Regions from separate parts of the Anoxybacillus sp. EFIL genome, predicted to be linked through region 2. Evidence: a T-box and tRNA genes for the amino acid it is inferred to sense, from the RefSeq annotation. Region 2 holds a T-box; the other holds one or more tRNA genes.
The links. The T-box of region 2 lies ahead of trpS (tryptophan--tRNA ligase). A T-box ahead of a tRNA ligase gene usually reads a tRNA of that ligase, here a tRNA-Trp.
Positions count from the first base shown of each region.

Region 1: it encodes a tRNA-Trp, which carries the amino acid that the T-box ahead of trpS (tryptophan--tRNA ligase) is inferred to sense. The anticodon was not compared.

Region 1 is NZ_SDLH01000010.1:80,650-92,874, reverse strand. Features, by position in the region: rRNA gene rrf (5S ribosomal RNA) at 20-136, shown strand; tRNA gene ES017_RS13540 (tRNA-Asn) at 168-242, shown strand; tRNA gene ES017_RS13535 (tRNA-Ser) at 248-338, shown strand; tRNA gene ES017_RS13530 (tRNA-Glu) at 360-431, shown strand; tRNA gene ES017_RS13525 (tRNA-Val) at 438-513, shown strand; tRNA gene ES017_RS13520 (tRNA-Met) at 525-601, shown strand; tRNA gene ES017_RS13515 (tRNA-Asp) at 607-682, shown strand; tRNA gene ES017_RS13510 (tRNA-Phe) at 842-917, shown strand; tRNA gene ES017_RS13505 (tRNA-Thr) at 976-1,051, shown strand; tRNA gene ES017_RS13500 (tRNA-Tyr) at 1,057-1,141, shown strand; tRNA gene ES017_RS13495 (tRNA-Trp) at 1,146-1,219, shown strand; tRNA gene ES017_RS13490 (tRNA-His) at 1,230-1,305, shown strand; tRNA gene ES017_RS13485 (tRNA-Gln) at 1,323-1,397, shown strand; tRNA gene ES017_RS13480 (tRNA-Gly) at 1,403-1,474, shown strand; tRNA gene ES017_RS13475 (tRNA-Cys) at 1,486-1,559, shown strand; tRNA gene ES017_RS13470 (tRNA-Leu) at 1,571-1,656, shown strand; tRNA gene ES017_RS13465 (tRNA-Leu) at 1,708-1,792, shown strand; gene ES017_RS13460 (GH1 family beta-glucosidase) at 2,090-3,451, shown strand; gene ES017_RS13455 (ABC transporter substrate-binding protein) at 3,621-4,910, shown strand; gene ES017_RS13450 (carbohydrate ABC transporter permease) at 4,971-5,897, shown strand; gene ES017_RS13445 (carbohydrate ABC transporter permease) at 5,918-6,751, shown strand; gene ES017_RS13440 (LacI family DNA-binding transcriptional regulator) at 6,842-7,882, shown strand; gene ES017_RS13435 (ArsR/SmtB family transcription factor) at 7,920-8,240, opposite strand; gene ES017_RS13430 (SRPBCC family protein) at 8,244-8,660, opposite strand; tRNA gene ES017_RS13425 (tRNA-Gly) at 9,261-9,334, shown strand; gene ES017_RS13420 (B3/B4 domain-containing protein) at 9,415-10,077, opposite strand; gene queG (tRNA epoxyqueuosine(34) reductase QueG) at 10,138-11,274, shown strand; gene ES017_RS13410 (amidase domain-containing protein) at 11,332-12,189, shown strand; gene trmL (tRNA (uridine(34)/cytosine(34)/5-carboxymethylaminomethyluridine(34)-2'-O)-methyltransferase TrmL) at 12,201-12,225, shown strand, end outside.
Region 2 is NZ_SDLH01000001.1:479,884-492,108, reverse strand. Features, by position in the region: gene clpB (ATP-dependent chaperone ClpB) at 1-2,445, shown strand, start outside; gene ES017_RS02525 (YjzD family protein) at 2,471-2,650, opposite strand; gene ES017_RS02520 (alpha/beta fold hydrolase) at 2,789-3,490, shown strand; gene ES017_RS02515 (BMP family ABC transporter substrate-binding protein) at 3,575-4,534, shown strand; gene ES017_RS02510 (beta-ketoacyl-ACP synthase III) at 4,642-5,574, shown strand; gene fabF (beta-ketoacyl-ACP synthase II) at 5,608-6,849, shown strand; gene ES017_RS02500 (DUF2268 domain-containing putative Zn-dependent protease) at 6,921-7,643, shown strand; gene ES017_RS02495 (YuzI family membrane protein) at 7,699-7,905, shown strand; gene ES017_RS02490 (YjbA family protein) at 7,982-8,722, shown strand; gene trpS (tryptophan--tRNA ligase) at 8,753-9,742, opposite strand; T-box leader at 9,790-10,017, opposite strand; gene ES017_RS02480 (DUF3899 domain-containing protein) at 10,053-10,385, opposite strand; gene ES017_RS02475 (peptide ABC transporter substrate-binding protein) at 10,669-12,225, shown strand, end outside.

The sequences.
Region 1 (12,225 bases), on a different contig from region 2:
TTTGTCTAAAGCATTATTGCTCGGTGACGATGGCGGAGAGGTCACACCCGTTCCCATACCGAACACGGAAGTTAAGCTCTCCAGCGCCGATGGTAGTTGGCGGGACACCGCCTGCGAGAGTAGGACGTTGCCGGGCAAGATGATGAATGAATCACTTTTGTTATTATTCCGCAGTAGCTCAGTGGTAGAGCACTCGGCTGTTAACCGAGCGGTCGTAGGTTCGAATCCTACCTGCGGAGCCATTTACGGAGAGCTGTCCGAGTGGTCGAAGGAGCACGATTGGAAATCGTGTAGACGTGATGAGCGTCTCAAGGGTTCGAATCCCTTGCTCTCCGCCAGCCACTTAGGAAATGATATATGGCCCGTTGGTCAAGTGGTTAAGACACCGCCCTTTCACGGCGGTAACACGGGTTCGAATCCCGTACGGGTCATCTTTTGGAGGATTAGCTCAGCTGGGAGAGCACTTGCCTTACAAGCAAGGGGTCGGCGGTTCGATCCCGTCATCCTCCACCATATGTTATTATCGCGGGGTGGAGCAGCCAGGTAGCTCGTCGGGCTCATAACCCGAAGGTCGCAGGTTCAAATCCTGCCCCCGCAACCAATATTGGTCCCGTAGTGTAGTGGTTAACATGCCTGCCTGTCACGCAGGAGATCGCGGGTTCGAGTCCCGTCGGGACCGCCATGTATGGCTCGGTAGCTCAGTCGGTAGAGCACGTTTGAATCGACTTCTTTGGCAAGGCTACAGCGTACCGCTCGAGCCACATCTTGAGTAAGCAAACTGAGAGCGGGACGAAGGACGTTGTGCTTCTGAATAATTTAAGGATGAAGCTACTATCTATATGGCTCGGTAGCTCAGTCGGTAGAGCAAAGGACTGAAAATCCTTGTGTCGGCGGTTCGATTCCGTCCCGAGCCACCATTTTGAATGATGTCGGCTTAGTTTGTTTCATCTAAAAGTTTGATGCACTTCATATTATGCCGGCTTAGCTCAATTGGTAGAGCAACTGACTTGTAATCAGTAGGTTGCGGGTTCAAGTCCTGCAGCCGGCACCATCCGCGGAGGGGTAGCGAAGTGGCTAAACGCGGCGGACTGTAAATCCGCTCCCTTTGGGTTCGGCGGTTCGAATCCGTCCCCCTCCACCATTTTAGGGGCATAGTTTAATGGTAGAACAGAGGTCTCCAAAACCTCCGGTGTGGGTTCGATTCCTACTGCCCCTGCCAAAAAAACATGGCGGCTATGGCGAAGTGGTTAACGCACCAGATTGTGGCTCTGGCATTCGTGGGTTCGATTCCCACTAGTCGCCCCATATACATTTTAAAACGTTGGGGTATAGCCAAGCGGTAAGGCAACGGACTTTGACTCCGTGATGCGTTGGTTCGAATCCAGCTACCCCAGCCATATATGCGGAAGTAGTTCAGTGGTAGAACACCACCTTGCCAAGGTGGGGGTCGCGGGTTCGAGTCCCGTCTTCCGCTCTTCGTTTTATGGCGGCATAGCCAAGTGGTAAGGCAGAGGTCTGCAAAACCTTTACCACCGGTTCGAATCCGGTTGCCGCCTCCATTTTTTTATGCGCCGGGGTGGCGGAATTGGCAGACGCACAGGACTTAAAATCCTGCGGTAGGTGACTACCGTGCCGGTTCGAGTCCGGCCCTCGGCACTGAAAAGTCTTGACAAAGCAAGTTTGCATGATACAATTTAATTGCCTCATGCCGATGTGGCGGAACTGGCAGACGCGCACGACTCAAAATCGTGTGGGGTAGCCCCCCGTGTGGGTTCGACTCCCACCATCGGCACTGAATATTTGAGGATTCCTGTTGCACACAGGGATCCTTTTTTTATTTCTTCTTATACTTTTTCTTTTCTCCAGGACGCTCCAGCTTTACTTTTTCATCCTTTTAGCTTTTATATTTTACGAAAATTTTCGTGGAAGAAATATATTTATTTCATGTTTTATTATAATTTTTCGTTTAGGGCGAAAGATTTTATTGACTTATGCGTCAATTGTTATTATGATTAAGTTACGAAACAAATGAAAGAAAGCGCTTTTTTGATTTGTTTTTTACGAAAAATTTCGCAGGAGGTTCGAAATTATGCTTCAGTTTCCGAAAGATTTTATTTGGGGAGCTGCAACTTCATCGTATCAAATTGAAGGAACAGCGACTGGAGAAGATAAAATTTACTCGATCTGGGATCACTTTTCCCGCATTCCTGGCAAAGTAGCGAATGGGGATAATGGCGATATCGCAATTGATCATTACAATCGTTATGTTGAAGACATCGCATTAATGAAAGCGCTTCATTTGAAAGCGTATCGATTTTCGACTAGTTGGGCGAGACTTTATTGTGAAACGCCAGGGAAGTTTAACGAAAAAGGTTTAGATTTTTATAAGCGTCTTGTACATGAATTGCTAGAGAACGGTATCGAGCCAATGTTGACCATTTATCATTGGGATATGCCACAAGCTCTTCAAGAGAAAGGTGGCTGGGAAAATCGTGATATCGTTCACTACTTCCAAGAATACGCTGCTTTCCTTTACGAGAATCTTGGGGATGTCGTGAAAAAATGGATTACGCATAATGAGCCGTGGGTTGTCACCTATTTAGGATATGGGAATGGCGAACATGCCCCAGGGATTCAAAACTTTACATCATTTTTAAAAGCAGCACATCATGTTCTTCTCTCACACGGGGAAGCGGTAAAAGCGTTTCGAGCAATCGGTTCGAAAGATGGGGAAATTGGTATTACGTTGAATTTGACACCTGGATATGCGGTCGATCCGAAAGATGAAAAAGCAGTTGATGCCGCTCGAAAATGGGACGGCTTTATGAATCGTTGGTTTTTAGATCCTGTATTTAAGGGACAATATCCAGCAGATATGTTAGAAGTGTATAAAGATTATTTACCAGACGTTTACAAAGAGGGAGATTTACAAACGATTCAGCAACCGATCGACTTTTTCGGATTTAACTATTATTCAACAGCAACATTAAAAGATTGGAAAACAGGTGACCGTGAACCGATCGTATTTGAACATGTGAGCACAGGAAGACCTGTGACGGATATGAATTGGGAAGTGAATCCAAACGGTTTGTTTGATTTAATGGTGCGATTGAAAAAAGATTATGGCGATATTCCATTATACATTACCGAAAACGGTGCTGCATACAAAGATCGCGTCAACGAACAAGGTGAAGTAGAAGATGATGAGCGAGTTGCTTATATACGGGAGCATTTAATCGCTTGCCACCGCGCGATTGAACAAGGCGTCAATTTAAAAGGATATTATGTATGGTCGCTGTTCGATAATTTTGAGTGGGCATTTGGATATGATAAGCGCTTTGGGATTGTATACGTGGATTATGAAACGCTAGAGCGCATCCCGAAAAAGAGTGCATTATGGTACAAGGAAACGATTATAAACAACGGATTGCAAGTAGACAATGACAAATAAAGGAGGTGATGGGGGAAGGGAAGAAGTTTTCTTCGTCATAGCGGGAAGTGTCGGGGATTGGCCGCTACTACGAAGAAAACTAAAGGAATTATAACGTGAAACAAGCAAATGGGCAAATGAAAGGTGTAAACGGTATGAACACATATTGTGAAAAAGCGAGGGGGAAAGAATGATGAAGAAACGAGCTCTCATGTTGTTGTTAGCAGTTGTCTTTATGTTCGCGACAGCGTGCAGCAATCAATCTCAAAGTGAGAACGAATCAAAAGATAAAGGTTCAAGTGAAAAAGTCAAGTTGAACATGTGGGTATTCGGAAGCACTGGTTATGAAAAACTAGCTGAAGAATATATGAAAGATCATCCAAATGTTGAAATTAAAATTCAATCAACGCAGTTTGACGATCATCATAACGCATTATTTACAGCGTTATCAGCAGGAAGTGGCGCACCGGACATCGCGATGATTGAAGTAAACAATATTGAACGTTATCGTGAGGCACAAGATCGTTTTTATAACTTATACGATTTTGGTGCAAAAAACATTAAGGATAAGTATTTAGATTGGAAATGGCGCATCGGTGAAAGCGCTGATGGAAGCTTCTTATTTGGTCTTCCGACAGATATTGGTCCAACAGCTATGTTTTATCGTGCTGACGTGTTTGAAGCAGCAGGACTTCCAACAGATCCAGCTGAAGTTGCAAAGTTAATTCCAGACTGGAATGCATATGCAGAAGTAGCTGCAACAATTAAAGAAAAAACAGGAAAACCAATTGCAGACAACGTTGAACTTGTGTACAACGCATTACGTGACCAAGCTCCTGTGCAATATTTTAACGAAAAAGAAGAATTGCTTATCGAAAAAGAACCGTACATTAAACAAGCGTACGACTATACAGTTAGCTTAATTCAAAAAGGTTACCTTGGCAGCAACGGATTGTGGACTCCAGAATGGGGTAACGCGATGGAAAAAGGAAGCTATGCGACGTTGCTTGCACCTGCATGGATGCAAGGAGTTGTGAAAGGAAACGCACCAAATTCAGCAGGCAAGTGGCTCATTACAAACATGCCAGGTGGAGCAGGAAACTGGGGCGGTTCTTATTTAACGATTCCAAAAGAATCGAAGCATCCGCAAGAAGCATATGACTTCATTCAATGGCTCGTAGCGCCAGAACAACAATTGAAATCGTTTAAAGATATGGGCTTATTCCCATCTGCTCCTTCTGTATATGATGCACCTGAGTTTAAAGATTACAAAGACGAGTACTTTGGTGGAGTAAATACAGCTCAAGTATTTGCAGAAGCAGCACAAAAAGTAAAAACAGTGTATATGGGTAAAAACTACGGACTCGTTCAAGGCGAAATCATTAAGGCGTTGACAAACGTACAGAAGAAAAAAGCTGACCCAGAAAAAGAATGGGAAGAAGCAATTAAACGTATTAAACGTCAACTTGAACGTCAATAAAACACGTGAGGGAGGGATTTATTCCCTTCCCCCTACTATGATTTTTGGAGGGAAATATAAATGGTATCCCATAATCATACAAACGCAACTGTCCGTCCAAAAGGATTGAGTGATAAGAAAAAAACAGCATTAGCTGGCTACTTATTTATTTCTCCTTTCTTTCTTTTATTTGCGATCTTCGGCGCTTTTCCAATGCTGTTTAGCTTTTATTTAGCGTTTCAAAAATGGAATGGGTTCGGTGAAATGACATTTGTCGGAGTGAAAAACTTTTCGCTCATTTTTACTGATCCACTATTTTGGAAATCGATTTATAACACGATTGTAATCGGTTTATTAGGAACAGGTCCACAGTTAATCGCCGCTTTAATTTTAGCCGTTGCTTTAAATTCAGCGATGGTCAAGTTTAAAAGTGTATTTCGTGTCGCTTATTTTGTACCAAACGTAACGTCGATTGTTGCGGTGGCGATTGTTTTTACCGTTTTATTTAGCGAACAAGAAGCAGGGTTAGTAAACGCCACACTTAGCTTGTTTGGAATTTCGCCAGTAAGCTGGCAAACGTCTGAATGGGGAGCGAAAATTGCGATTGCGACGATGATTTTTTGGAGATGGGTTGGATATAACTCGATTATTTTCTTAGCAGGATTGCAAAGTATTCCGAAAGATCTTTATGAAGCAGCCGAAATTGACGGAGCGAAAAAATGGCAGCAGTTTCTTTTCATCACTGTGCCGATGTTAAAGCCAATTATCGTATTCGTCGTATTTACAGCAACGATCGGGTCGCTACAAATTTTTGCGGAACCGCTTATTTTCGGCAGTGGATTTAGAGAAGAAAGCATGACGATCGTGTTGTACTTATGGAGAGAAGCGTTCTCGAATAACGCGTTCGGAACAGCATCTGCGACAGCCGTCTCGCTATTTTTACTCATCATTGTATTTACGACAATTAACTTTTTCGCGTCCAATCGTTTAGATAAATCGGGCAAGTAAAAACATGGAGGTGAATAAAGATGTTACGTAAAAAAGGATTTGTGAATAAAGTAACAATCCATGTGTTGTTAATTATCGGTGCGTTACTATCTGTTTTTCCGTTGTACTGGATGTTTGTCATGGCAACGCAGCCGAACCATGTCATTAACAAATTACCACCAGCTGTTGTACCGGGAGATAAGCTAGTAGAAAACTTTCGAAACGTATTAGAAAACGTCGACTTTTTCGGGGCGATGTGGAACTCTTTTGTTGTTGCTAGCTTAACGACGCTGGGGGTGTTATTCTTTAGTTCTTTAGCAGGCTTTGCATTTGCTAAGTTGCAGTTTAAAGGGCGAGAAAAGCTGTTTGCTGTCATTTTAATTACGATGATGATTCCGCCACAATTAGGATTAATCCCGCAATATTTCATTATTACAAAGTTAGGTTGGTTAAACGATTTAAAAGCAATTATCATTCCAGGTTTAGTGAATGCGTTCGGTATTTTCTGGATGCGTCAATATATTAAAGATGCGATTCCCGATGAACTAATTGAAGCAGCAAAAATTGATGGATGCAGTATATTCCGTGTATATTGGAATATCGTTGTTCCTTCGATTTTACCAGCTTTTGCGACGCTTGGTATTTTAACATTTATGTTCGTATGGAACGATTTCTTATGGCCGTTAACTGTGTTAAGAGACGAGTCAAGCTACACGATTCAAATTGCTATTCGTGCTCTTCAAGACGCATACGTGAAAGACTATGGCATGATTTTATCGGGAACATTTTGGGCAACATTGCCTTTAGTCGTCGTATTTTTAATGTTTAATAAGTTGTTCATTTCAAGCTTGACGCAAGGATCGGTCAAACAATAGTGACATAGCCGCTAACTAAAGCGCATTCATTTTTAACAGAAAATTTATGTTATAATAAGGGCAAGATTAATGAAGGTAAGAAGGGATCGTATGAAAATTACCATTAAAGAAATTGCAAAATTAGCGGGTGTGTCACCAGGTACGGTATCAAAAGTATTAAATAACTATCATGATGTCGGTGAAGAAACAAAAAAAAGAGTGCTGGAAATTATGGAGCAGACTGGGTATGTGGCTGCTCGCATTCAAAAAGATACCGCTCATAAGTCGAGAGTAGTTGGTGTTATTTACGCCGGGGAGATCAATGCCGATTTTAACCATCCATTCTTTATTGAAGTGATGAACTCTTTCAAGAAAACAATGGGAATGTTCGGTTATGACCTCCTCTTCTTTTCAAACGAACAATTTGAAGAAGGGGAGGAAGATTATTATGAGCGTTCGATGCGCTATAAAGTAGATGGAGTAATCATTATTAGTGGTGAAAAAGTGCAGCCATCTATTTATCGTTTAGACATGAGCGACATCCCATGTATCGGGATAGATATTCCGCTTGAAGGGAATCGTTCTGCGTACATTATGACAGATAACTATAAAATTTCTGCGAAAGTAGTAGAGCATTTTTACTTATGTGGCTATCGGAATATCGGCTACATTGGTGGTTTGCCGGGCGCGCAAGTGACAAAAATTCGCGAACAAGGATTTCGTAATACAATGAAGGAATTTGGGTTAACGATTCATGAAGAGTGGTTTGCCGAAGGGGATTTCTTTATGGAAAGTGGCTATGAGGCGATGAAAAAAATATTGCGCTCGTCACATCATCCTGAAGCGGTATTTGCAGCATCGGATTTAATGGCATTTGGTGCAATGAAAGCGGTGAAGGAACACGGGTTAAAAATACCTGAAGATATTGCGATCGTTGGGTGCGATGATATTGATGCATGCAATTATACCGATCCCCCTTTAACTTCCGTTCGTCAAGATAAAGAGAAAATCGGACGGCTTGCTGCATATATGTTAAGGGATATTATACACCGCCAATTTCAGCCGAAAGCGGTTATGGTTGAACCGGAATTGATTATTCGTGAATCTTGTGGGAGCAATCGATTGTACGGATTAATGTCTGGGAAGATGTAAGCAAGGAAAAGCCCCCTATCGTTACAAACATAGGGGGTTACTCATTTTCAACAACATGTTTTAAAATAGATAGTTTATTTTCCCAAAAACGTTCATAAAATGACAGCCATTGCTTTAATTCTGTTAACGGTTCAGGATGGAGATGATAAATTTTTTCTCGTCCTGATTTTCGACTTTGGACTAAATTTGCTTCGGCGAGAATGTTTAAATGTTTAGTAATAGCCGTACGGCTAATTGGAAAATGCGCTGCAATCGCAGAGATCGGTAATTCTTTTTTTTCTGCCAACAAACGTAAGACATCTCTTCTTGTTTTGTCTGCAATTGCTTGAAAAACATCATGCTTTTTTGTTGGCTCCACGTATTATGCCACAACCTTTCGAAGCTTTTCTAAAATTCCTGTCCATCCGTTTGCCATACGATCACGAACAATAGATTGTTTTTCATTTGCTTTCGGAAGGATATCGTCTGCGCTTCCCCATCCTCCATGAACAAGAGTAAATTCTGTTTTGTCGCCTAAGTCTTTCAACATGAAGGAAACGATCCATCCGTCTTTATCCCATGAAAAAGAAAGAAGATGAGGCTTCTCCACTTTTAACACTTTACATGGAGAAAGTCCAAAAGGGGTTTGTAAGTGAAACTCATGTCCTTCAATCGCCTGAAAATCATTTGGCATAAACCATGAGGCAATTCCTTCGGATGTAGAAACAATGTCCCATACTTTTTGAATTGGCGCTTCGATGATCATCGTTTGTTGGATATCTTGCACTTTTTGGCTCATCAATGATCCTCCTCAGATATATAACCTTTTGGTTTCATTTAGATTATATGAAACCTTTAGGTGTTATGTCAAATTTCTTCTTCATTCGTCACATGCACCATGTTTATTATTGTCTCGATATGTATAAATTTTATCGGGAAAATAGATGATGTTTTTGAAAAAGTTTTGAACAGAGTATTGACTTGTCACAGGGGAGTCGATATAATGTAAAACGTAATTAAAAAACAGGGATTCCTGTTTTTTATTTTTGCATCTTATTCGACAAATTTCTACTTTTTCTGCATGTGCGGGTGTAGTTTAGTGGTAAAACCTCAGCCACGAGCAACGCATCGTCGAGTAATCGGCGAGTTGCCTCGACGCATCCATCATCATCGAATAAGCGAGTAGAGGAAGAGGCGTGACAAAGCGTAGAAGTAAAAGATGGTTATGTGAGTGATTTATCGTGCGGGTGTAGTTTAGTGGTAAAACCTCAGCCACGAGCGACACATCGTCGAGTAATCGGCGAGTTGCCTCGACGCATCCATCATCATTGAATAAGCGAGTAGAGGAAGAGGCATAGTTGAGCGTGGGAAAAGTCATAGAGAAAAAGCAAGTTGCTATGCGGGTGTAGTTTAGTGGTAAAACCTCAGCCTTCCAAGCTGATGTCGTGGGTTCGATTCCCATCACCCGCTCCATACATACGGGGACAACGCAGTGTTTCGTTTCGAAGATGAACGGGGCATTGCGTTTTTTTATTTCGCTTGCCCCGCATGCATTATTTAACGAGTTGTGTATGTGCTGTACCGCCGTGAATTTGGATAAACATCTCTTTCATCGCTTGTAGCATTTGTTCGCATTGTGTTTCTGTAAATGATGGGAGAAAGTACACGATTTGAATCGCATGTGTTGTTTGTTCCGTAACCATCGTTCGCTTTGAGTCGACGATTGGACTGCCGAATGCCCCTTTAGCGTCTTTTGAGACAAGTTTTCGTTCAAAATTTGTCGTGCGATCATTGATGCCGATATATTCATCTGCTTGTGTACCGATCGTGATCACGATATCTCCTATGAGATGATCTCGGTCATAAATGCCGATCGGTAGTTTATAATATAAGGAAAAAAAGTTATTGACATCAGCAGCTGAATGAATGGATGGAATAAAAGTTTGCTTTTGTACGCGCCGAAGCAAACTTTCCGATGACGGACGGTATCGGCTTGCATCTGTGCCAATTTGTTTAAATACAGACCGCCATTCTTTCACTTCTGGCCATTCAGCTAACGGAGTTTGTTCCATATCAAAATATAACAGCTCTTGAAATTGACGAAGTTTCCCCTTTAACATGCTAGGAGATGGCCCGGCGACGATGTGTTCATATGTAAGCACTCCGATTTTAAAATGAGGAATATGTTGTTTAATGCTGTCACAAATGGTTAACATATCGTTCACTCCTTTTTCTTTACATTGTAACATAAACAAAGTGGGAAGGAGGGATGGGAGATGGACGTTGAAGCACTAAAGGAAGAAATCATTCAATATAGCCGAACGATCGGCATTGATAAAATCGGTTTTGCAAGTGCTGATCCGTTTTTTGAATTAAAAGAAAGGTTGCGTCAGCAGCAACAACTTGGTTATCAATCAGGATTTGAAGAGCCTGACATTGAAAAGCGGACAACCCCATCTTTATTGCTTCCAGAAGCACGTTCTATTATCGCTATCGCCCTTGCATATCCGTCAAAATTAAAAAATGCTCCACGAAGTACAAAAAAAGAGCGTCGCGGAATTTTTTGTCGAGCATCTTGGGGGCGAGATTACCACGTCATTTTGCGCGAGCGGCTGCAAAAATTAGAACAATTTATTTTAGAACGCGTGCCAGATGCAAAAGTGAAATCAATGGTTGATACAGGAGAATTGGCAGATCGTGCGGTCGCGGAACGGGCAGGGATCGGATGGAGTGGAAAAAATTGCTCGATTATTACACATGAATTTGGTTCATACGTTTATTTAGGTGAAATGATTACGAATATCCCATTTCCTCCAGATACGCCAATTGAAGACGAATGTGGGACGTGCACGCGCTGCATTGATGCTTGTCCGACAGGAGCGCTTGTACAAGGCGGACAGTTGAATGCACAGCGGTGCATTGCCTTTTTAACGCAAACGAAAACGTTTATCCCTGATGAATTTCGCGATAAAATCGGAAACCGATTGTATGGGTGTGATACGTGTCAACTCGTTTGTCCGAAAAATAAGGGAAAAGACTTTCACTTCCATCCAGAGATGGAGCCAGATCCAGAGATTGTGAAGCCTTTATTAAAACCGCTTCTTCGTATGACAAATCGTCAGTTTAAAGAAACATTTGGACATATATCTGGCGCATGGCGCGGGAAAAAACCGATTCAACGGAATGCGATCATTGCATTAGCCCACTATAAAGATGAAAGCGCAATTGATGATTTATTCACGTTGCTTCGCGAAGATTCACGTCCAGTCATTCGCGGAACGGCCGCGTGGGCGCTTGGGAAAATCGGGAATCGTAAAGTTGTGCCGATGCTACAACAAGCGAAACAAAGGGAACAAGATGAAGACGTCATTCGTGAAATCGAAAAAGCATTAGCGATGTTTGAAAACGTGTAGTCGTTTTTCGTCCGTTTATGACATAACGTAATAAAAAACGAAAAAGTGGGGAACGGAATGAGAAAACAACTGCACGATCTTCTTCATGAACGCATTCGTCATTTTTTTGTCAGCGACGTGGCAGATGAAGAAATGGAACGAAAAAGAAAGCTGCTGGCTAAGCGGAATGCAAAGCTTGTGAAATGTGAAGGAAAAGGTACAATTATCGAAAAAAAGTACATTGCTCCGCATACGTTCGTTCGCTATGTTGTTCATTTTCGTTTTTTCATTTGGCAAAGCGGATGGATGTATGTTGAAGAACAACAAGAGGTACGCGAAGCTGTATTCGAGGGGCGGGAACTTGTTAGCCATCGCCTTGTTTTACCAATGATTGAAACAGAACAAATCGAAAAGAAAGAAGAACGTGATGATGATGAACGCATCCGTTATACGTATGATCGACTAGCAGCCGTTCGGTATGCTGAAATATGGTGGAACGATCATAACCCCGCGTTTCATACATTTCCCGTGGATTGTACAAATTTTGTTTCACAATGTTTGCATGCAGGCGGCATTCCGATGATGGGCTATCCAAATAAAACAAAAGGATGGTGGATGCGCAAAAACGATTGGAGCTATACGTGGACGGTCGCACATGCGTTTCGTTGGTATTTAAGCGGATCGAAAACGGGCATTCAAGCTATTGAAAAAAAATCACCAGAACAGTTGTCTCTCGGTGATGTCATTTGTTATGATTTTCAAGGGGACGGTCGATTTGATCATACGACGATCGTCGTCGCCAAAGATAAACAAGGGATGCCGCTTGTAAATGCCCATACGTCCAATAGTCGCATGCGTTATTGGTCGTATGAAGATTCCACGGCTTATACGCCAAATATTCAATATAAATTTTTTCATATTATTGATCATGCATAGGGGTGAAGAACGTGGCTTTACATGTCGTTTTATATC
Region 2 (12,225 bases):
AGGCGCATTTATGAAAAAATGTCTGTTTCCGTTTCAAGTTTGTTAGATGAGTGGAACAAACAACTCAACAAAAAACCGCAAGTCATTTCTAGTTCGGAGGCCGGAAAAATATATGTCACAAGCCGTTTGCAACAATGGGTTGTTCGGGCGGAACAAGAAGCGAAACAAATGAAAGATGAATATATATCCGTTGAGCACTTGTTGCTTGCGCTCGTTGACGACAAAGAAGCGAAACATATATTGTCACGCTATGGAATCGAGCGAGAAAAGCTATTGCAAACGATTATGGACATAAGGGGGAATCAACGCGTGGTTAGTCCAAATCCGGAAGCGACATATGAAGCATTGCAAAAATACGGTCGCGATTTAGTGGCGGAAGTGAAAGCAGGAAGAATTGATCCAGTCATCGGCCGCGATAGCGAAATTCGCCGCGTCATTCGCATTTTATCGCGCAAGACGAAAAACAATCCTGTTTTAATTGGAGAGCCGGGCGTTGGAAAAACGGCGATCGTTGAAGGGCTCGCCCAACGTATCGTGCGCAAAGACGTGCCAGAAGGGTTAAAAGATAAAACGATTTTTGCGCTAGATATGAGTGCGCTTATTGCAGGGGCAAAGTTTCGCGGAGAGTTTGAGGAACGGTTAAAAGCGGTATTAAATGAGGTAAAGAAAAGCGAAGGGCGCATCATTTTATTTATTGATGAACTGCATACGATCGTCGGTGCGGGACGGACGGATGGGGCGCTTGATGCAGGGAATATGTTAAAGCCGATGCTTGCGCGCGGAGAATTGCATTGCATCGGGGCAACGACGCTTGATGAATATCGACAATATATTGAAAAAGATCCTGCGCTCGAACGCCGTTTCCAACAAGTGCTCGTAGAAGAGCCGACGGTCGAAGATACGATTTCGATTTTGCGCGGCTTAAAAGAGCGATTCGAAATTCATCACGGCGTGAACATTCATGACGGTGCGCTCGTTGCGGCGGCGACGTTGTCCGATCGTTACATTTCTGATCGCTTTTTGCCTGATAAAGCGATTGACCTTGTTGATGAAGCGTGCGCGATGATTCGAACGGAAATCGATTCAATGCCGACAGAGTTAGATGAAGTGATGCGAAAAATGATGCAGCTTGAAATTGAAGAAGCGGCGTTGAAAAAAGAGCAAGATGAAGCGAGCAAACAGCGCTTGCAAGCGTTGTCGCAAGAGCTTGCGAATTTGCGCGAAAAAGCAAATGCGATGAAAGCGCAATGGGAAAAAGAAAAAGAAGCGATTCAACATGTGCGCGTGTTGCGTGAGCAGTTAGAAAAAGCGAAGCGCGAGTTAGAAGAAGCGGAAAACAATTACGATTTAAATAAAGCGGCAGAATTGCGCCACGGACGCATTCCGCAACTCGAAAAACAATTAAAACAGCTAGAAGAAACAGAAAAAGAGAGACGGTTGTTGCGCGAGGAAGTAACGGAGGAAGAAATCGCGACAATCGTGTCAAAATGGACGGGCATTTCGGTGACAAAACTTGTTGAAGGTGAACGCGAAAAGTTGTTGCGGTTAACCGACATTTTACATGAGCGCGTCATCGGGCAAGACGAGGCGGTACAATTCGTGAGCGATGCAGTGTTGCGCGCACGCGCAGGCATGAAAGATCCGAATCGTCCGATCGGTTCATTTCTTTTCCTCGGTCCGACAGGTGTCGGAAAAACAGAATTGGCGAAGGCGTTAGCGGAAGCGCTTTTCGATAGCGAAGAACAGATCATTCGCATCGATATGTCGGAATATATGGAGAAACACGCAGTTTCTCGTTTAATCGGGGCGCCTCCAGGATATGTTGGCTACGAAGAAGGTGGGCAGCTGACGGAAGCGGTGCGCAGAAAGCCATATGCGGTCATTTTGCTTGATGAAATCGAAAAAGCGCATCCGGAAGTGTTTAACATTTTACTACAAATGTTAGATGACGGTCGGATGACGGATTCGCAAGGAAGAACGGTCGATTTTAAAAATACGGTCGTCATTATGACGTCAAATATTGGATCGCATACGTTGTTAGAAGCGGTCGATGCGCACGGAGACATAAACGAAGAAGCACGTGAACAAGTGTTGAAACAATTGCGAGCGCATTTTAGACCAGAGTTTTTAAACCGAGTGGACGACATTGTACTATTTAAACCGTTAACCGCCCGCGAAGTGAAAAGTATTGTGGATAAGTTTATGAAACAATTAGAGGAGCGACTAGCAGAGCGCCATATGACGATTACGTTAACGGAAGAAGCGAAGACGTACATTGCGACACATGGATTTGACCATGTGTACGGCGCTCGTCCGCTCAAACGGTTTATTCAAAAACATATTGAAACGAAGCTTGCTCGTGAAATCATTGCCGGACGTATTGGAGAATACGACACCGTCACGATTGATATCGAAGGCGACGAATTCGTCGTAAAAAAAGGATAAACGGACGTATGCCGTTTATCCTTTTTTAATGATGCACAGGGTCGTTCGGAATGAGTTGTGCAATCAATAAAATGAGAACGGTTGCAACGACTGCCAACGTTGTACCTGTTTCGAAATGGTAAGCCGCGCCAATCATCGAGCTGACGACGTATGTCACCATGTTTACTAATAAAAACGTCCAGAAAAACGTCCAAAAAATACGCATGCCATTCCCTCCTTTACACTCTTTTTTATCTTAACATAAATGACGAATAGACGAAAATGAAAAATTGCAACGCCTAGTACACGCAAAAGAAAATCGCATACGATATATTGTACAATGATGTGCGTAAGGTGGACGATGATGACAGAGAAGCAACGATTTTTCCAATTTAGCGAGCAATGGTGTGCGATTCATGTTCCAGATCGGCCAAACGGATTTGGTTTACTTCTTTTAGGAGACGTCTCTCACTTCGTCGATGACAAAACGAGTTTATGGATGCAACATGTTGGGAAAAACAAGCTGTTAAACGATTTGTTACAACATGGCTATACGATTTTTTACTCGCATTTGTACGGGGCGAATTGGGGAAGTCAAAAAGCGGTCAAACTAGCGAAACAGCTCATTTATTATGTGCTGAAAACGGAAATTTTAAATGAGCGCATTTACGTGTTCGCAGAAGGAATGGGGGCGCTTGTCGCCTTGCAGTTGATGAACGATTTACGCGATCAAATACGGGCGGTTGCGCTATTAAATCCTTGTTTGCATTTACAGGCGCAACTCCAACATGAAAAAGAGCATAAATTTTTTTATAAGCGGATGTTACGTCAATTAAAGCAAGCGTACGGAACAACGGAAGAGGAATTGGATCTCCCTCCGCTTTCCGCACCGGTTGTGCCGATAAAAATTTGGCAAGTGTCAGGAGTGAATCCATATCCTCCAACGATTCATGCAAGAGCGTATGCGCAAGCGTTTGGCGTGCCTGTTTCATATCATTTGCCTGAAAAAACATATACGTTTGCGCAAGCCATTCATGCGTTTTATGAACAATATAGCGATGTATAGTCCCCATACCCATGGGGATTTTTTCTTTACCGATAGGAAAGGAAGCAAGTAAAATAAAAAATGAGACCGAAAAAGGAGTGTTGCATGTTGATGAGGCGATATACGTATTTTATTTTTGCACTACTTTTTATTTTATCTTCTTGCGCTCCTGCAAAATTATCATCGGGAAATGTACAAAAAGTTGGTTTGCTCGTTTCAGATACAATTGATGATCAAGTGTGGGGAACGAAAGGGTATAAAGGATTGCTTCGCATTCAAGCGAAATTTGATGCGGAAGTGTTTTATCGCGAAGGGGTAAACTCAAAAGCAGCGACGGCACAAGCGGTAAAACAATTTCACCAAAAAGGAGTCCATTTAATTTTTGGTCATGGAAGTGAGTATGGGGAGTATTTTGATGACATCGCAGATCAATATCCGAACATTCATTTTGTATTTTTTAACGGAGAAGCGAAAAAGAAAAATGTGACAAGTTTTAATTTCGCAGGGCATGCGATGGGCTTTTTTGGCGGCATGGTGGCGGGGCATATGACGAAAACGAACAAAATTGGCGTCATTGCCGCATTTGAATGGCAGCCGGAAGTGGACGGTTTTTTTGAAGGGGCTTTACATGAGAACGAAAATGCGAATGTCGACGTGGAATATGTACAACATTGGGACGACGTCGATACAGCCATAGCCATTGCCGAACGAATGATTGCTGAAGGGGTGGATGTCATATATCCAGCCGGCGATAAATTTAGTGTACCAGTGATTGAAAAAATGAAAGAACACGGTCTTTATGCGATTGGTTACGTAACGGATCAAGCAGATTTAGGAGAACGAACGGTGCTAACGAGCACCGTCCAACATGTCGATGCGCTATATGAACTTGTGGCGAAAAAGTTTATCGATGGAGAATTAACGTCTGGAACGACATATGTCGATTTTCAAGACGGCGTCGTCGAACTCGGCACGTTTAGCCCGCTTGTCGACAAACCGTTCCGACAAAAAATAAAAAAAGCGATTGAACGATATAAAGCAACAGGAAAATTGCCGAATGAGTAAATGAGGTGTCGAGTAAACGCCTCATTTTTTTATTGCATGAAACGAAAAAAGAAAGTAAAATTAGTACCAAGTAATAAAGTTTGATAATAAAAGGAGACGATATTTCCGTGAGTGCAGGAATTATTGGAATTGGACGATATGTGCCGGAACGTATTGTGACGAATAAAGAATTAGAACAACGAATGGATACGTCAGATGAATGGATTCGGACGCGCACAGGGATTGAAGAACGTCGTATTGCTTCAGACGATATAGATACGTCCGATATGGGTTATATCGCAGCGAAGCGCGCCCTTGATAATGCGGGCATTTCTCCTGAACAAATTGATCTCATTTTAGTAGCGACGGTGACGCCTGATCGCCCTTTTCCGTCCGTCGCATGTATGTTGCAAGAAAAGCTCGGGGCGGTGCATGCAGCGGCACTTGACGTAAGCGCGGCATGTGCAGGATTTATGTATGCGATGGTAACCGCGAAACAATTTATTGAAACAAATACGTACAAATACGTGCTTGTCGTTGGTGTAGAAAAGTTATCAAAAATCGTCGATTGGAGCGATCGAAATACAGCGGTGTTGTTTGGAGACGGCGCAGGAGCAGTTGTCATGGGGAAAGTTGCAGAAGGGCGCGGCATCGTATCGTTTGAACTTGGGGCAGACGGTACGGGGGGAAAATATTTATATCAAGACGACCATATTGTCATGAACGGACGGGAAGTGTTTAAGTTTGCGGTGCGCCAAATGGGCGAGTCATGCATTCGCGTATTAGAAAAAGCAGGATTGACGAAAGCGGACGTCGACTTTTTAATTCCGCATCAGGCGAACATTCGCATTATGGAGGCGGCGCGCGAACGGCTCGAACTGCCTGTTGAGCGCATGTCGATTACAGTGAATAAATACGGAAATACATCCGCTGCATCCATTCCGATTTCACTTGTAGAAGAAGTGGAAGCCGGACGCATTCAAGATGATGACCTTATCATTATGGTTGGCTTTGGCGGTGGATTAACGTGGGGCGCTATTGCATTGCGCTGGGGCAAATAACGATGGTATGATGAAACAAAGGAGTGATGAGTGGTGAACAAAAGACGAGTCGTCGTCACGGGATTAGGGGCTGTCACACCGGTAGGAAATGATGTTGAAACGACATGGAAAAACATCGTTGCTGGACAATCCGGCATCGGTCCGCTCACACGGTTAAACGCGGACGATTTTCCTGCGAAAGTGGCAGCGGAAGTGAAAGATTTTGATGTCGAACAATTTATCGATAAAAAAGAAGCGCGCAAAATGGACCGATTTACGCAATATGCGGTCGCTGCATCGATGATGGCAGTCAAAGATGCGAATTTACAAATTACAGAGGAAAACGCGCCGCGCATTGGCGTCTGGATCGGTTCAGGCATCGGCGGGATGGAAACGTACGAAGAACAGTTGAAGACGTTTTTAGAAAAAGGGTATCGTCGCGTCAGCCCGTTTTTTGTTCCGATGATGATTCCAGATATGGCGGCGGGTCAAGTGTCGATTATGCTTGGGGCAAAAGGAATCAACTCATGTACGGTTACCGCTTGTGCGACAGGAACGAACTCGATCGGTGATGCGTTTAAAGTCATTGAACGTGGCGATGCCGATGTGATGATTACAGGTGGAACAGAAGCGCCAATTACACATATGGCGTTTGCGGGATTTAGCGCAGCGAAAGCGCTCTCGTTTAACCCAGACCCAAAAACAGCGTGCCGTCCATTTGATCAACATCGCGACGGATTTATTATGGGCGAAGGGGCTGGCATTATTATTTTAGAAGAACTAGAACATGCGTTAAAACGCGGTGCCCGCATTTATGCGGAAATCGTTGGCTACGGTGCGACAGGCGATGCGTATCATATTACCGCTCCAGCGCCGGGTGGGGAAGGCGGCGTGCGTGCGATGCGTCAAGCGCTCTATGATGCGAATATGCAGCCAGAGGACATCGACTACATTAACGCGCACGGCACGAGCACAGAGTATAATGATAAATATGAAACGATGGCGATTAAAGAAGTATTTGGCGAGCACGCATACAAACTAGCCGTCAGCTCGACGAAATCGATGACGGGACATTTGCTTGGTGCAGCGGGTGCAATCGAAGCCATTTTCTCCGTTTTATCGATCCACGATGGCGTCATTCCGCCAACGATTAATTACGAAACACCAGACCCAGAATGCGACTTAGATTACGTGCCGAACGTGGCACGCAAACAAGACGTGCGTGCGGTATTAAGCAACTCGCTCGGCTTCGGTGGACATAATGCAACGATTATTTTCAAAAAATATGAAGGATGAGGTTCGCCTCATCCTTTTTCACATTTTCCTTTCGTTTATCGTACAATGCGATAACGAAAGGAGGGAATGTCATGGGAGTAATAAATACGAAACATTGGTTTGTGGACGATATGTGGCGAAAAAAAATAAAAGAAGATGTGCAACGTCATTTATTTGCGCACGGCATGGCGCGACATAACCAACATGATACGATGAAACAGCTCGCAGAAAAAAACGTATGGGCGTTTGTCGCAAAAAAGTTTACAGAACTCCAAAAAGAGTGGGATGGCCCAGACGTGCCTATATTTATTTTCCCTGCTGATGCTACGAACCGTTCGCTGCAACGTGAATTTGGTGGAAAATCAGGCGTCGCTTTTCGCGATCAACTATTTTTATTTTTGCTTCCTCACGTATCGAACGAACATATTTATGCCCTCCTCATTCACGAATATAACCACGTTTGTCGTTTGCATGCTGATCCGAAAGATGAGCGCGACTATACGCTTCTTGATCGCATCGTGATGGAAGGATTAGCAGAACATGCGGTGTACGAGCGGCTCGGAAGTGAATATGTCGCAACATGGACGACATATTATACAGAAGAACAACTAAAGCAATGGATGAAAAAATGGATAATCCCAAACCTCTCTACTCGACCAGACGATGCTCGTTATCGTTCGCTTTTGTACGGTTCTGCCTTTTATCCGCGCATGCTCGGCTATGCGGTCGGATATGCGGTTGTGAAGCAGGCGCTAGAAAAAAAGACGATGATAGAGCTACTTTCGATGAAAGCTGAAGAAATTTTTTTTACGTAACGCATCGTTTGCATGCTTGTTCATACATATAGTAGTGGACAAGGGGGACTGACGGATGCGTTTCTTTTTTTATTTGCTTGGGTTTGGGATGTCGGTCATTGGTGGGACGACGATGATTGCGTATTTAAACATTATGGCATCCCGTTCGGACTGGAAAGAATATTTGTTGTTTATTAGCACGAAAGTGGAATGCTACTTCTTGCCGATCGGGTTGTTCATTACGTGGTTAAGCATTTTTTTTCCTTCACATGATGATGGTTAAATTTAGGGTGAAATGGAATAAAATGAGCAACCTCTGACCATACTGTGAACAAATCGTTCGAAGTGAGGGGTTATGCATGTTATATCTTCACGATGTTTGGGTGAATTGGTTTGAAGGGGAAGAAAACGGATATAACGTTTGCCATTTTTACGAATGGAGAAAAGATGATGCGATTGAGTTGTTAGATCAAGTGCCGGTGTTAAAAGTGAGCACACAACTGTTTCACTACTTGGAAAATAGTTTGTCTGAAATTCCGAAGGCGCTGCTTGAAGATGTGCATCAAAAAGCGTACGTACGTAAAAATCATGAACGCATTCAGCTTGAATATTGTTTTATCGCTACAGATGGTTATGGAATTATTGCCATTGATACGATTGGCTATCATATTCCGATTCGCAAAAGCCGACTGATTCCGCGTCAAGAACAACTCGTGTACGACATGGTGAAAGAGCAAGATGTGCGCCTATATCTGTTTGAACAAAGTGAAAGAGAGTATCACATTTTATCGCCGCATCCGGCGCTTATGAGCGGATTGACGCGGAAAGAGCGGCAATTGAAGCAGCTGTTATTTATGGCGCTCGACCAGCTGTATGGAACGAAAAATGCGGCAGAAGTGCGCTATTGGTATACGGAATGGGCGCCAGAGAAGTATGCGTATATTCAGCAAATGTCATTTGAAGAAGCGTGGAATGGCTTGTATGAAGAAGCGAAATACGGTTGGTCCGAACGACACGCTCATTTATGCGAGCGGCTCGTAAAAGGGCAACCGTTTTTCGAAAAACTATGGGAAATGGAACAAGAACCGAAAGTCAATTAAAAAACTCAGCCCTACACGGAGCTGAGTTTTTTATTTTCTCTTTCTACCTAAGCCGATGGCGTTTTCCATTTTCTTTAACATTTTGCTTGCGACGCGATTTGCTTTTTCGGCACCTTCGTCTAAAATGTCGTCTAGTTCGGAGCTTTCCATGAGTTCGTAATATTTTTCTTGAATTGGCGTTAGGGCGTTAATAATCACTTCTGCGACATCTGCTTTAAACTCTCCATATCCTTTTCCAGCATAGCGCGCTTCTAGCTGTTCTATCGGTTCGTTCGCCAAAATGGAGTAAATCGTTAATAAGTTCGATACGCCCGGTTTATTTTCTTTATCGTAACGAATGACGCCTTCTGAATCGGTAACAGCACTTTTTACTTTTTTCTCGATCGTTTTCGCATCATCAAGCAGCGTAATGTACGATTTTTGGTTCGGATCGGATTTGCTCATTTTTTTCGTCGGATCGGTGAGCGACATAATGCGTGCCCCGATTTTCGGAATGCGCGCTTCTGGGATCGTGAAAATGTCGCCGTATCGTTTATTGAATCGCTCTGCTAAATCGCGTGTCAACTCAATATGTTGTTTTTGATCTTCGCCAACAGGAACGATGTCTGTCGAATAAAGTAAAATATCCGCTGCCATAAGTGGTGGGTATGTTAACAATCCGGCGCTGACCGCTTCTTTTCCTGCTGATTTATCTTTAAATTGCGTCATGCGCTCCAATTCGCCGATGTAGGCGATGCATTGTAAAATCCAGCCCGCTTGCGCATGCGCCGGTACTTCTGACTGGATAAATAACGTTGATTTGTTCGGATCAATGCCGACCGCTAAATAAAATGCAGCTAAACTGCGAATGTTTTTACGGAGCGCTAGCCGATCTTGCGGAACGGTAATCGCATGTTGATCGACGATGCAAAAGTAGCAGTTGTAGTCGTGTTGCAGTTCAACAAATTGTTTCATCGCCCCGATATAGTTCCCAAGCGTAATGACGCCGCTTGGTTGAATACCTGAAAAAATCGTCTTCATCGAATCACTCCTTTTCATTTTTTAACAATAAAAAAAGTCCTATCATCTTTAGGGACGATAGAACCGTGGTGCCACCCTAGTTATTGTCATTGCGACAATCACTTTGCCCATGCGGTATGCATGGCGCCTTTGTAACGTAAGGCAAACGTTCAAGCCTACTTTTTTTCAACTTGAATGCTCGAAAGCCCATTCCATACAACTAGCGGCTTGTTCGCACCGTCCACAAGCTCTCTGAACGCCTCGTTATATGTACTATTCTTTGTCATCGCATCGTTTTTTCTAGACATTTTATAATATTTGTTTTTTATTGTCAACGAACGTACGAAAAAATGAGCGTGAGCAATGTAATGATCAAACCAGCAAAGAAAAATGGTGCTCCCCACTGTTTTTTCTCTTCATCGTTTTCTTGCTCATTTTCATCATCAATTTCAACAGGGGGACGAAACAATCGTTTAAAACTAGAAATCGTCACATCAAAAAAACCTTTTTCATATATGAACCGAAATCCGCCAATAATAACAAGAGGTTGAGCGATATAAAAAGAAATATTAATAAATGTGAGCCACCAATTGCTTGAAAAAAGTGCAACCGTTAGCGCAATGAAAAATACGAGAAAGCTTGTCACGACTGCTTTTTTCACCATTCATCCACCTTTCGCGCTTAATCGCTGTGAAGTATTATACTAAAAAAAGTGTAAATTTTCTATTTACAAACGAATAAAAAACAAATAAAATAGTCATCAAGCTGATTTTATCACATATGTTAAAAAACCTTACACTTAGTTAAAATGTTAGAAAATTTAAAAAAAGTTTTTAAAAAATCTTTTCAAATATATTAATTCGTTATATAATGTCCTTGTGTTTCAAATCTTCTGATAAATCAGAAGATGGAAATAAATACAATAAACAGATGAGGGGGAAACTCGCATGAAGAAAAAGTTATCTATCTTTTTCGCTCTTCTTCTTGCTTTGTCCACGTTTTTAGCAGCGTGTGGCGGCAAAAAAGAAGAGGACAAGACTGCCAATGAAGGCGAAAAGCCAGCGCAAGAAGCGCCGGCAAAAGAGCAAGTATTAAACTTGCTTGAGAGCGCTGAAATTCCTTCATTAGACTCTACGTTAGCGACTGACAGCGTGTCATTCCGCGTCATGAACAACGTATTTGAAGGGTTATACCGTTTAGACCAAAACGACGAGCCTACGCCAGGAATGGCTGAAAGCTACGAAGTAAGCGAAGATGGAAAAGTGTACACATTCAAGCTTCGCGATGCAAAATGGTCAAACGGAGATCCTGTGACGGCAAACGATTTCGTATTTGCTTGGAGAAAAGCGCTTGATCCAAACACAGGTTCTGAGTATGCGTACATTATGTACGACATTAAAAACGCTGAAGAAGTAAACACAGGAAAAGTACCTGTTGACCAATTAGGTGTCAAAGCAATTGACGACAAAACGTTACAAGTTGAATTGAAAAACCCAATTCCATATTTCTTAAGCTTATTAGCGTTCCCAACATTCTATCCACAAAACGAAAAGTTTGTAAAAGAACAAGGGGACAAATACGGTCTTGAAGCAAACACAACAATTTACAATGGTCCGTTCGTATTAAGCGAGTGGAAACATGAACAAAGCTTCCAATTAAAGAAAAACGAACAATATTGGGATGCACAAACTGTAAAGCTTGAAACAATTAACTTCAACATCGTGAAAGACGTTGCGACAGCTGTAAACTTATATGAAACAAACAAAGCAGACCGCACAGGTTTAAGCGCTGAGTTTGTTGACAAATATAAAAGCGACAAAAACTTTAAAACAAAATCAGAGCCTGTAATGTTCTTCATTCGTATGAACCAAAAGAACGAAGTGTTGAAAAACGTAAACGCTCGTAAAGCGATTGCGATGGCGATCGACAAAGAAGCGATGGTTGCAACAATTTTAAATAACGGTTCAAAAGCAGCAAACTACTTCGTTCCAGAAGGATTTGTTAAAGGACCGAACGGAAAAGACTTCCGTGAAGAAAATGGCGACTTAGTCACATTTAACGCTGAAGAAGCGAAAAAATATTGGGAACAAGCGAAAAAAGAGCTTGGCAAAGACAAAGTAACGCTTGAGTTGTTAAATACAGATACTGAAGTAGCGAAGAAAATTAGTGAGTATGTGAAAGCGCAGTTAGAAACAAACTTACCAGGTTTAACAGTGAATATTAAACAACAACCATTTAAGCAAAAACTTGAACTTGAAAGCAAAATGCAATATGAGTTATCATTTGGTGGTTGGGGTCCAGACTATAAAGACGCAATGACATTCATCGACATGTTTGTCACAAACGGTGCTCACAACGAAACAGGTTGGTCAAATGTTGAGTACGACAAACTTGTACAAGATGCGAAAACAACGCTTCTTTCTGACTTACAAGCTCGTTGGGATGCGATGTTAAAAGCTGAGAAAATCTTGTTAGATGAGGCAGTTATCGCGCCAATGTACCAA